Regions from separate parts of the Psychrosphaera sp. genome, predicted to be linked through region 3. Evidence: predicted binding sites of a transcription regulator. Region 3 holds the regulator's gene; each other region holds the start of a gene.
The links. Region 3 encodes sigma-54, which starts transcription at its own class of promoters, with help from an activator protein. Its sites were predicted from a motif close to GTTGGCACGNNNNTNGNNT; they were not measured.

Region 1: a site for sigma-54 is predicted at 1,964-1,982, ahead of flgJ (flagellar assembly peptidoglycan hydrolase FlgJ). Genes of this name have one in related genera too.
Region 2: a site for sigma-54 is predicted at 1,330-1,348, ahead of AC4E96_RS08690 (flagellar hook-length control protein FliK). Genes of this name have one in related genera too.
Region 4: a site for sigma-54 is predicted at 1,686-1,704, ahead of AC4E96_RS07955 (flagellar assembly protein T N-terminal domain-containing protein). Genes of this name have one in related genera too.

The regions. Positions count from the first base shown of each region.
Region 1 covers NZ_CEYNSH010000024.1:48,856-52,037, reverse strand. The annotation lists gene flgK (flagellar hook-associated protein FlgK) at 1-771, opposite strand, end outside; gene flgJ (flagellar assembly peptidoglycan hydrolase FlgJ) at 775-1,881, opposite strand; gene AC4E96_RS08825 (hypothetical protein) at 2,235-2,642, opposite strand; gene AC4E96_RS08820 (flagellar basal body P-ring protein FlgI) at 2,691-3,182, opposite strand, start outside.
Region 2 covers NZ_CEYNSH010000024.1:20,968-24,149, reverse strand. The annotation lists gene AC4E96_RS08690 (flagellar hook-length control protein FliK) at 1-1,256, opposite strand, end outside; gene fliJ (flagellar export protein FliJ) at 1,441-1,905, opposite strand; gene fliI (flagellar protein export ATPase FliI) at 1,919-3,182, opposite strand, start outside.
Region 3 covers NZ_CEYNSH010000008.1:26,324-29,505, forward strand. The annotation lists gene lptA (lipopolysaccharide transport periplasmic protein LptA) at 1-258, shown strand, start outside; gene lptB (LPS export ABC transporter ATP-binding protein) at 258-983, shown strand; gene AC4E96_RS03885 (RNA polymerase factor sigma-54) at 1,033-2,547, shown strand; gene hpf (ribosome hibernation promoting factor) at 2,580-2,867, shown strand; gene ptsN (PTS IIA-like nitrogen regulatory protein PtsN) at 2,997-3,182, shown strand, end outside.
Region 4 covers NZ_CEYNSH010000021.1:17,401-20,582, forward strand. The annotation lists gene AC4E96_RS07950 (Hpt domain-containing protein) at 1-192, opposite strand, end outside; gene AC4E96_RS07955 (flagellar assembly protein T N-terminal domain-containing protein) at 413-1,606, opposite strand; gene AC4E96_RS07960 (LPP20 family lipoprotein) at 1,891-2,349, shown strand; gene AC4E96_RS07965 (efflux RND transporter periplasmic adaptor subunit) at 2,593-3,182, shown strand, end outside.

The sequences.
Region 1 (3,182 bases), on a different contig from region 3:
GCCGCTGTCAAACTCATTTCTTTGCACTGATAACGGCAATGCAAAAGTATTGGTAACAAGCGTAATACCTTTACCAATTGTGACGTTGATTGTACCGTCTTCTCGCTTAATCGTGTCTACCGCGACTTTTTCACTGAGTTGCTTTACCAATAAGTCGCGTTTGTCTAATAAATCATTTGGTGGGAAGCCGTCGCCTGAGTTGGCATTTTCTACTTGAATTTTGCCGTTGAGAGACGCAATTTCTGCCGCAATGGCATTTATCTCAGAGACTGTGGTTCGAATTTCTTCATTTATAGCCCCTAAATGCTGGCCTGAAATCTCTTCATAAAGGTTATTGAAGCGCTTCGCAACCGTCTCGGCACGAGCAATTACTACGTTTCTTGCTGAAATGATCGTTGGTTCTTCTGTCACCCCATTAATACCATCAAACATTGCTTCGAAGGATGTGGTGATACCTGTTTCAGGGTCCGCCAATAAATTATCCATGCGAGAAGCATTCTCATACTTAGTGTTATTTGAGTTGTATTGAGCAGCGTTGAAGATAACTTCTTGATAATTAAATTGGTTAAAACTTCGGGAAATGGAGGATAACTGAGTACCATTGCCTAGAAAGGTACTTCTAAATGCCAAACCAACCGTCGACACAGTTTCAACACGTTGACGGCTATAACCTTCCGTATTAACGTTCGAAATATTGTGACCTGTTGTGTCTAAGCCGTGCTGAGCTGCGGCTAAACCGGATACACCAGTACCTAAAATACCACCAGCCATAAATTAGTCCTCATTTCCTAACGTGGTCTCACTTGGCCCTGAGCTATACGGGCTGCCTGTGACGTTATTGATCATTTCTTTAAAACGGTCGCTCTTTAAAATACCGATAATTTTGTCGGCATAGTTAGGATCCGTTGCATAACCTGCTTTCTGTAGACTTTGCAAAAACTGTTCCGGGTTTTGAGTTTTGTTCAAAGCTTCTTCATAACGGCTGCTGCTATTTAAGAAGGAGACAAAGTCATCAAAGGATTCAGCAAAGTTGTTATAGGCTCTAAATGGTTCGGTTTTTCTTACCGCCACACCTTGCTCGAACTCCAATGTGGACTGAGCAACCTTATCGCCAGTCCAGTCACGGTGTGCTTTTACGTTAAATAAATTAAATGACGATTCACCCTTTGCCGTTTTAATAACGTGCTGCCCCCAGCCAGTTTCAAGTGCCGATTGAGCCAACATCACCGCTGGGTTTAAGCCAATTTTTTTAGCAGTTTGTTTTGCGACGTCCCAAAGTTTGCCGACAAAATCTTCAGGTGACTCAAATTTATCGTCCACCTTAGGGGTTTGCGAAGCGGAGGTCACCGCAGATTTGTTAGTTAGATCAGTAATACTGTTATTTGGCGTCGTTAACTGAGTAGTCATATCAGAGTCTGCCACAACGCCTTTGACTTGACTGTCGAGAATACTTTCTTTGTCCTGTAAGTTCACCGTTTGAGAGGCTAATGGTGACGTAGATTTATGTTGGGTCAAATTCGCTAAAGTCGCGTCGTTTCTTAGGACGCTGGCCGCTTTAAAGGACTCTGTATCACCACTTAACTGTTGAACAATAATATCGGCCAAGCCCATCGATCCATTGTCAGACATATCGGTAGCTAGCTGTTGGTCATACATATCGCGAAAGAAATTCGTGGTGTTTGAATGCATGGGGTTGCCCTCTTCAAACGCCTTGTTCGCATCTCGCATGGACTTCAACATCATGCCAATAAAAATTGACTCAAAATGCTGAGCCGCCTTTTTAAGTGCTTCCTGACTTTCAGGTTCATTCTTGGCTTGAGCTTTTAACTGCTGAAGGCCATTGAGGTCATGATAGTTATTGATATCGCCGATCTTGTTCATAGTCGTAATTTTGACGGTTTTATCCCCAAAACAGGGTGTAGTCGCCATTTATCTATTGAAAAATTAACAATTATTAATGGTGTATCAAGAGGCGTGCCAAGTGACTAAACCTCATATTTATCAGAGTTTTATTGTTGTTTAAATTGTTCTGGATTTTTGGTAATCACAAACGAGTCGAAGGAGTGAATAAAGACAGTCCACTTAAAATTTGATTTAAGCGAGTGACTATTAATAAGAATCAAGAGAAAGGTATACCAGAGGGGTTAATACCGGAATGAAAATTAGAGCATCATTAGCTGACCAACCAAGAATACAGGGTTTGGTTGGTCAGTTAACGGCAAACATATTTTTCCTTAGTGTAACAAGGTAAAGTATTTGCTTAGCGAGTCTTTTAATTCGCCAGTAATGTCACCAATAAAACAAACTTTAGAGCCATCAGGAACACGGTCAAAAACAGCTTCTAATTGTGCTTCGATTGCTTCTTCAGTATTGATTTCATCCGCAAAATATTCAGCATCGCCTTCTACTTCAACGTTTGTTAACGCTTCGAATGCGGCCATGCCAATTGGTGTAAACTCAATTTTACCATCAACAATGTGACCGCCAGATAAACAACAGAATAACTTTTTGCTGCCGTATGCGATCTCATAAACGTGGTATTGCAACTCATGAGTTTCGTTAATATCAAGCATTTCAAGAATAGCATTATTGGTATCTTGATTTGCCGTTACGTTACTTAATAACACTTGTGAAAATGCCATGGTATTTTCCTCTTTGGTTTTTGCAAAATTGCATATAATTAAGACTTTTTAAATAACTACCAGCTGGCCATCAATGGCACCGGCTTGTTTTAACGCTTCTAAAATGGCCATTAAGTCACCTGGCGCTGCGCCAACTTGGTTAATGGCTCTAACTAAATCATCTAAGTTCGCACCAGGGTCAAACACAAAAGCTCGAGTGTCGTCTCTCGCCACGTCAATAATAGATTGATTTGTTACAACGGTTTGACCTTGTCCTAATGGATTTGGCTGTGTCACTTCTTGGTTTTCAGCTATGGTCACCGTCAAATTACCGTGAGTTATCGCTGCTGGTTTAAGTCTTACGTCCTTACCTATAACGATAGTACCGGTTCTAGAATTAACAATAATTTTCGCGGCAGTACTTGCCGGCTCAAACTCAAGGTTTTCAATTGCTGACAAATAAGCAACACGCTGTGCAATATCACGTGGCGCGATCACTCTGACCGAAACAGAATCAAGTGGTTTTGCAGTATTTGGCCCAACAAGGTTATTGATTGTGTC
Region 2 (3,182 bases), on a different contig from region 3:
GCGGTACCATTTTCTGTCGATTGTTCACGTGTTGCCTTAATATTGGCGAACTCCAGCAATGACTCTGCTGAAGTGACCTTTTCAGTCACGGATGCTGACGTTAAATCTGAATGACTTTTTTCAGATTCATTTTTTAATTTAAGTACGACATCATTGAGCCAACTTAAAGTGGACTCTTCAGAGTCTGGACTCTCATTTGAAGGCTCTGTATTTGGTTGCTCAACGAAGTTACTTAGTTTCTGAGATAGTAACTTAAGCTGTTCTTGCAGTTGCTCAAATACGGCTAGCTGTTGCTCTGACAATTGACTCAAATCCAAGCTTTGTAGGTTATTCAATTGAGCAGTGAGGTCCTCTAGCACAGTATTCAAATCGATGTTGTTCACCAGCTGAGACAAAGGATCAATACTAGGTCCATCGGAACTACCTAACAGCGAAGCCAAGTTATTGAGAAGTTGCGCCATCTGCTGATCGATATCAGTCGCTGTATCCGAAGGGCTCTGTACCAATGATTCACCTTTCATTAAGGCTGCCAGACTTTGTAATACTTGCTCGGTTTTAAACTTAGATGAGGCTGTTTGTTCACCGTTCAATAAAGAATTTAATAGCGCTTCAAGCTCAGACAAAGCTTTTGACACCGGAGCATCGCTGTCTTTAAGTATTTCCCCTTTCAAACTTGAATCAACCACACCGTTTTGTTTGGTCTCACCTTGCTCTACCTGGTCCGACGCAATTTTTTCTTTTGTCTTTTGCTTACTGTCGAGCGTTGAAAAGGCCTCTTTTTTATCTGACGTTAATTCTGGCTTTGCGGTCTCACCGTCATTTTTTTCTGCAGGTTCTCGCTGAGCTCTATCTGTTTGAGTATCTAAATCACGACGAGACACATCCTGACGTTGATTTCGTGAAACGTCTTCATCTCTAGGGTCTTCTCGCTTGGCGGTATTTTCCACGCGCTTAGGCTCGAGTGCTCTTTCTTGTTGGGTGCGAGCATCCTGTTTTGCACGGTCGTCTTGAGCACGCTGAGCTTGAGCGGCCTGCTCTTGACGCTCAGCAACTTGAAGCCTAGCTTCTCGTTTGGCCTCTAAGTGGCGATCCATTTGTTGCCGCGTTGCCGCCATCGCTTGTTGGAAGTCATAATCGTTTTTATTCGAATTTTGTGACTTAGTATTATTACGAGGCGATAGTTCGCGCACAGGCAAATCAGGCTCTAGGCCTTTAATATTGTGGATTTGTGACAAAACTGGGCGTTGTTGCAGCATACGAGCTCCTAACAAAAAATAAATTCAGTTTGCGCTTTAAATGCGCTCTAAATTTTCTTAACTGTGTAGGAATATTCAAAGATCGTTCCAAGTTAACAAATTGGTTAAACGAGCCCGTTAGAATAAGAAAAATAAAGTACTAGCCAGCTGATTTATAAGGTTAAAAACAAGGGCTCAAACATTACTAAGCTTGTGACTTGGCGAGAAGTTGTTCGCGAATGTATTTTTGGGCGGCAAACTCATCAGCCTGGTTTTGCTCAGCTTTAGCTTCACGTGCATTGCGCACTTGAGCTTTTTTATCAAGCAAGGTGTCGACGGCTTTAAGTTTGTTTTTTTGCATTAGCCACTCTTGGCGTCGTTGCGCAACGACTTCCTTCGCCGTACTTACGACGTTTGATTGGGCCAAAATGCCTTGGTCAAGCTGAACAATAAAACGTTGATAATGTTGGTAACTGCCACCGCCCATTCCGGTTGCCCCCATATCCTGCATACGCTTTAAGTAGTCGAGCTTATAGCTTTCTACTTCTTTAAGTTTGGCTTGGTTTGCTTCTAAAAACGACTGCGCTGACTGTAAATCTGTTGCCGCTTTTTGTTCACGCTCTTTTTCAATACGTTTTAAAACTAGTAGCTGATTATCTTCTTTTGCCATAAATCACCTCTACCTATGGCATTTCATTGGTCAATGCTTGAAGTTGCATTAACGATTGGTCGTATGGGTACACATCCGTCATCGTTTGCTGTAAGTAGGCATCCATTACAGGTTTAAGTTGAATCGCTTTGTCGACGATAGGGTTACTACCTGAGGCGTAGGCTCCGATAGAAATTAAGTCTTTATTCTGTTCATAGGCCGATAAGTACTTTTTAAATTTAAGTGCCATTTGTAAGTGTTGTGGCGAGGTGACTTGTGGCATTACACGACTAATAGACTTCGCGACATCTATCGCAGGATAATGTCCGGCATCGGCCAAGTCTCGAGATAGTACTATGTGACCATCTAATATGGCTCGAGACGCATCCGCGATAGGGTCTTGCATGTCATCCCCTTCGGACAAAACGGTATAGAACGCAGTGATCGAACCTTGGCCTTCTCCACCATTACCGGCCCGCTCAATTAACGCCGGTAATTTTGCAAAGACAGACGCTGGATATCCTTTTGTTGCAGGTGGTTCACCGATGGCCAGCGCAATCTCTCGTTGCGCTTGTGCATACCGTGTCACAGAGTCAATCAATAGTAGGACATTAAGCCCCTGATCTCGAAAATATTCAGCCACCTGAGTTGCTGTTTCACACCCTTTTAAACGACGAATAGGCGCCATGTCTGCCGGTGCCGCGACGACGACGGCTCGTTGACGACCTTCTTCACCAAGAATTTCATCAATAAACTCTTTCACTTCTCGGCCACGTTCACCAATTAAACCAACCACGACTACGTCTGCTGTTGTACCTTTGGTCATCATGCCAAGCAACACAGATTTACCGACACCTGAGCCGGCAAACAAGCCCATGCGCTGACCTTGACCAACGGTTAAAATGCCATTGATCGCTTTTACACCAACATCTATTGAGGATTTAATTGGTTTGCGCGCCAATGGGTTAATTGGCTCGGATTGGTATGCAGGTCCGTCACCTAATTCTATCGGTCCCCGCCCATCGAGCGGTTGCCCAGTAGGATCGATAACGCGGCCCAATAGGTTAATAGAAAGCGGTAAGCGTTGTGCTTGACTGGAGGTAGTGACACGGCCTCTTGGAACAATGCCGCTTACTTGGTCAGTCGGCATCAAAAATATTTTGTCGTTTTCAAATCCCACGAATTCAGCGTCGACTTCACCATTTAATGTTTGAATTTTACAGTGCCCACCTAAAGGAACAGACACACCAACAGCTTCTAACGTTAAACCGTTCACTTTCGTTAAACGACCAGATACT
Region 3 (3,182 bases):
CAAATAAACCCAGAAGGAGATGACTTAGAAGCTAATGCTAACGAAGTTGTCTACTTAGTTAACGATCGAATCTTAGAACTTAAGGGGAGCGCCAAATATCGTCAGGGCGGCTCGTTCGTTGACAGTGCAAACGGTAACATTACTTTTGATTTAGTTCGCCAACGTGTAAAAGCAATAGGCGATACTGAAAACGGTGGCCGTGTCACCACAACTATTAAAATCAAGCCAAAATCAAAAGACGACTCAGAGAATAACTAATGACGAAATTGGTAGCACAGCATTTAGCCAAAGCCTACAAAAACAGACAAGTCGTTAAAGACGTAAGTCTATCTGTTGAAGCCGGTCAGGTTGTCGGTTTACTAGGGCCAAACGGCGCAGGTAAAACAACAACGTTTTATATGATTGTTGGCCTTGTGCCGAACGACAAAGGCTTGATACAGCTCGACGACATTGACCTGAGTCACGAACCGATGCACGTTCGAGCTCGCAAAGGAATTGGTTATTTACCACAAGAGTCGTCAATATTTAGAAAATTAACGGTTTCTGAAAACATCATGTCTGTGCTGCAAATGCGCAAGGACATAGACGCAAACCAGCAAGCAGACTTACTTGATGATTTAATTGCCGAATTTCACATCGACCACATCCGTGACAGTCAAGGAATGGCGCTGTCTGGTGGTGAACGTCGCCGAGTTGAAATCGCGCGTGCACTTGCCGCCGATCCGAAGATTATTTTACTCGACGAACCGTTTGCAGGCGTTGATCCAATTTCAGTCATCGACATCAAAAAGATCATCCAACAACTGACAGCAAAAGGCATCGGTGTATTAATCACTGACCACAATGTTCGAGAAACACTTGATGTCTGCGAAAAAGCCTATATCGTTAGTCATGGAGAGCTGATTGCTGAAGGTACGCCTGCTGAAGTACTAGAAAGTGAGATTGTTAAGCAAGTTTATCTTGGTGACCAGTTTAAACTTTGATAATTTATACAACAAGAAAGTTAATTAAGTCAGTAAGTTCCGGGAATAAATGAGACCAACACTACAACTCAAAATGGGTCAGCAGTTAACAATGACCCCACAGCTGCAACAAGCGATTCGTTTGCTGCAATTGTCGTCTTTGGAACTGCAACAAGAAATTCAAGAAGCGCTAGATAGCAACCCATTGCTCGAATCAGAAGATGACTCTAATTACGACAGCGCTCCGGAGTCATCAGACAATACAGACGACAACTTTCAAGCTGAATCGGCACAGGAGTCACTCAACGGGAGCAATGACGACGCAGGCGATGATATCGAGTGGACCAAAGACGAGATAAGTACCAACGAAGCACTCCAGGATCAGACGATAAGCGACGACCTGCCAACAGACTCTTCTTGGGACGATTACATGAGTGCTGCACCTGCTAGTTCTGGTCCAGCTTATGAAGGTGAAGATACGGTTTATCAAGGTGAGACCACCACTAATATCCAAGATCACCTGCGCTGGCAGTTAAACCTCTCACCATTTTCCGATGATGACCTTGCTATTGCGACAGCAATCATCGACGCCATTGATGAAAAAGGATTTTTAACCGTATCTGCAGAAGATATTGTCGAAGCAGTTGATATTGAAGACGTCGAAATCGAAGAAGTCGAAGCCGTTTTAAAACGTGTACAGAATTTTGACCCTATCGGTGTTGCCTGTCGTGGGCTGCAAGAGTGTATGGTTGTTCAATTAAAACAATACAGCGATGATACACCGTGGAAACAAGAAGCCATTGACCTTATTCAAGAACACATCGACTTATTGGCCAACCGCGACTATCGCACCATCATTCGCAAGACAAAACTAAAAGAAAACGACTTAAAAGAAACCTTAGAACTTATCCAACAACTCAATCCAAATCCGGCTAGCATTGTCATCAAAGATGAAATTGATTATGTAATTCCGGACGTTAGCGTCGTTAAGAAAAAAGGTCGTTGGATTGTTGAGCTAAATTCCAATTCTATGCCTAAAATTAAAGTGAACGAACAATATGCTTCGTTGTCTAAAACGGCAAAGAACAATTCCGATGCACAATTTGTTCGTTCTCATTTACAAGAAGCTAAGTGGTTTATCAAAAGTTTGGAAAGTAGAAACGACACCTTGTTAAAAGTATCTAATTGCATTGTGCAACAACAACAAGCATTTTTCGAGTATGGGCCAGAAGCAATGAAGCCTATGGTACTCAACGACGTGGCAGAAATGGTTGATATGCATGAGTCCACGATCTCTCGTGTGACCACGCAAAAGTACATGCACACTCCTAGAGGAATATTTGAACTCAAATACTTCTTCTCAAGTCACGTAAGTACCGAAAACGGTGGTGAGTGTTCCTCAACCGCTATCCGTGCATTAATTAAAAAATTAGTCGCCGCTGAAAACCAAGCAAAACCGCTCAGTGACAGTAAAATTGCTGATATTCTGGCCGAACAGGGCATCCAAGTAGCCAGAAGAACTATCGCAAAATACCGGGAATCGTTAAACATTCCCCCTTCAAACCAAAGAAAACGATTAGTGTAGTTTCACTATTCAATCAAAAGAAGGAAGAGCATATGCAAATTAACCTAACTTGTCGTCATGTCGATGCAACAGAGTCCCTAAAAGATTATGTTGATACGAAATTTGCAAAACTAGAACGTCATTTTGATCATATTAATAACGTCCATGTGATTTTAGACGTAGAAAAGCTAATTCAACGCGCAGAAGCGACCATGCATGTTAATGGAGGTGAGCTTTTTGCAACCTCAGAGCACAGTGACATGTATGCAGCGATTGATTCTTTAATTGATAAACTAGACCGACAGGTCAAAAAACATAAAGAGAAGTTAACTCGTCATTAGAGGACCATTGAGCTGGCGCACATCGCCAGCTCTCGGCAATCGACCCGAGTATATTTAGGAGCGCTATGGACTGCACTCCTTAACCCATCTTTTGAAGTAAAATCAAAAGAACGAAGCAGTATTAAAGCCATGAAATTAAAAGTACTCTTGCAACCAGAATGCACCAAAGTGCTTTCCGATTGCCAAAGCAAAAAGAAAATTCTCGAGCACATTGCTGAGATAGCAAGTAGTCAATCTCCAGAACTGAATTGTACCGAAGTACTGTCCAGCCTTCTGAATCGTGAAAAGCTTGGAAGTACAGGAATAGGGAATGGA
Region 4 (3,182 bases), on a different contig from region 3:
CCCATGAGCCGTTTTTCCTAGTTCTTGCCACTGCTGAGCTTCAAATTGCTGTTTTAAAGTAGCGGCGTCTTGCTCGACTTGTAAAGCAAACATTCGCAAAACTTCAATATAGAGGTTACTGTCATCCATACAGTTTGCCATTCCGGCCTGTACGTCTAGGCCTTCAATTGATGCTAGTTGCTCTATAGACATTATCCTGTTCCTAATAAATCTTAAAATAGCCCGTAAATGTACACTTAGTGTATCATTTTGAGCAAGGTGATTTTATAAGGATATGTAACAATTCATAAATTTGCTGAGTTTTTACATTATTTTTATTCAAGTATTGAACGTAGTTTTGGACTTTAGCCGTTTTGGGCGCCTATCCGTTCATTTTCCGTTCATTACCCTTTTATAGGTAAGCTGAAAAGCCCTACCACTCTGAGGCCCAGTCTTTTAATTCAATCACATCATTATTTTGAACATTGCTCATGAAGTCAGCATCTAACGATTCGGCAATTGCGGAGTTCTCATATACTTGAGTGATTTTTACTCTGTATGGACTAATCACAAAATTAGTCAGTAAGTTTCCGCTATCATCAATAACATCAGCACGGTAGCTGACACGGTACTCTTGGCCAACAAACACACCTTGGCCGCGACCAATATTGATTTGAATTTGGTTACCGTTGTTAACCGCTAGTATTTTACTTTGCAATTGTTGGCAACTTAGCTCAGATAAAATGTCGTCACGCATTGTTGCCAATAGTCGATCGATACTAGTTCCATACTCAGAGTTCCAAAACTTTCTGCTATTAACCTGGACTGGAACTCGTTGGTCAAACTCCCAATCGGCTGAAGCATGAAATTTATTTTGATACAGGACTTCGTGTGTCAATGCATTGGCAATAATGACATCCATTGTAAAATAGCGTTCAAATTGATCATCTTGCCAAAAAGCAAAGTCATTGGTTTGCTCGCCAAAGGATAAGTCACTAATACGACCAAACATGACGAACTGAGTATTCGCTTGTTCTGCAACCGCGTTGATCAATTGATATCTAACTTGGCCTTGTTGCTCAAAGTCGATATTGACGTTGAGCTTCTTATTAAACCAAGGAACCGGGTAAACGGTATTTGCACCTGACTGAAACAGTTGCACAATCTTTTTCGGAATCGCTTTTTCAAGCTGGTAAATAGAGCCTATTTTGGCTTGTTCCCAGTGTTGAATTGGGAACTGAGTGATGGCGACCTTTTTTCCGAATTCAGAGGCGTAACAAGCGCGCTCTTCAGGAAAAATGTCTGCTCGAATAGTGACAGAAATCAAATCTCCGCGTTGGTGTTCTTCTACGACTTCTATACGATTGATGGCGCCGTTAGCATGAACCTGTAATGTATCATCGACTAACAAACCTTCTGAGATTTGTTGAATACTGGCTACGTTTGCTCCTGCAAATAACATGGCTTGTTTAACCGCATCCTGGGCTGCTCGGCTTTTCGCGCTTTTTACATCTCCATGACGGACTTTGGCTTGTCCCGTTGCTTCGTACCAATCAGCAAAGCACAATTCACTGAACAGAACTAAAGACAATGCCGTTATGTAAGTTACTATCAATCTTGTTTTCATCACCGAAGTCTCTTAACCGTCAAAATATTAGCACTTAGTAGTACTATCAGAACAATCACTGCTTGTTTTACCTTAGGTAAAGCAATATCTAGGCCAAATGAGTTAAAAGGGATAGTTGGCCTAAATATTGTATTCAATCAGAACTAAGAGGTTATATTTGTGTTTATTGCCGATCTTCGTCCGGTAATGGCAATAACTGATGCATTTGCTCATAAATCAGCGGCAAATCTATTATTTATTTTTGCCACAATAGACTCGTCACATATTGCTACAAGGTAAAGGTTATGAAGTTTAAATCAGGGTTTGTATTTTTATTTGCGTTACTCATCAGTGGCTGTACATCACTGTTAGATAAACACGTGATCTGGGAATATGAAAAGCCAGAGCAATTTCCTATTATTCGTGCCATAGGCTATGCGCCAATTTCAGCTCAAACCAGTGCTAATAGTGAGATTAAGCAAATAATGGCGATGCGTGCCTCAAAGTTAGACGCTTACCGTGAGCTAGCTGAACAGGTCTATGGTTATCAGATTAAAGGTCAGTCAAACGTTCAAAACTTAGTCGCGTCAGATGACAAAATGAAAGCGCGTGTTGAGGGGGTCATTCGAGGGGCTCGAGTAGTAAAAAGTTACCCTGTGGGTGACACATATGCGACTGAATTAGAATTAGACATGCGATTGGTTTACGACCTTTACATGATTAATAGTCGTCCAAGAAAAATCAAAAAAGTCGAGTATTATTAATTGCTAACACATAATTGATGTAAAGAATTCACAGCTTACGTAAAGTTCTGTAAAGAAGTCATAAACAACAAGATAAGTGCAAAGGAAATCAAGCCAAACCGCATGGTCTAACAATAGGTTAACTACGTATCATTCAACTATTATAGGTAACAATGCTTTTTGCATTTGTTAGCTACTTTTAAATACTCTGTTTTAATGATGGTGAAGTCATTGAGACGATAACAGTTGATGGGATGAATCTAAATGTTAAAGAATCCAGTGTTATGGATTGTCGTGTTATTAGCCGGCATGTTGGCTTTTGTATTTTGGCCAGAAGAGACACAACAACGCGGAGGCCGCTTTGGTGGGGCGCCACTCGTCGAAGTGAAAACCGTTAGTCGCGAAACCTTCAATGACGAAGTAGCAGCATTAGGTAACGCACAAGCAAATGAATCAATTGAATTAAAAGCAGAGCAAACCGTTCGCGTCATTGATGTACATTTTGATGATGGTGAACGTGTCAAAAAAGGCGATTTGTTGGTGACCCTTCGCCATGATCAAGAACAAGCGCTTATTGCCGAACTCGATGCTACACTCAAAGAACAACGTCGTCAGCTTAATCGCCTTAAAGACTTAGAGAAGCAAAGTGCCACAGCAAAAAGTGCACTTGAACAACAGCAAAGTTTAATTGATGCAACGGTTGCCAGACGAAACGTCGCGACGGCTAACCTTCAAGAGAAGTTCATTAAAGCGCCATTTTCTGGGTTATTGGGATTGAGACAAATCAGTCCAGGGCAGCTCGTTACCTCGAATACGGTGATCACAACGTTAGATGACATCAGTAAAATCAAAGT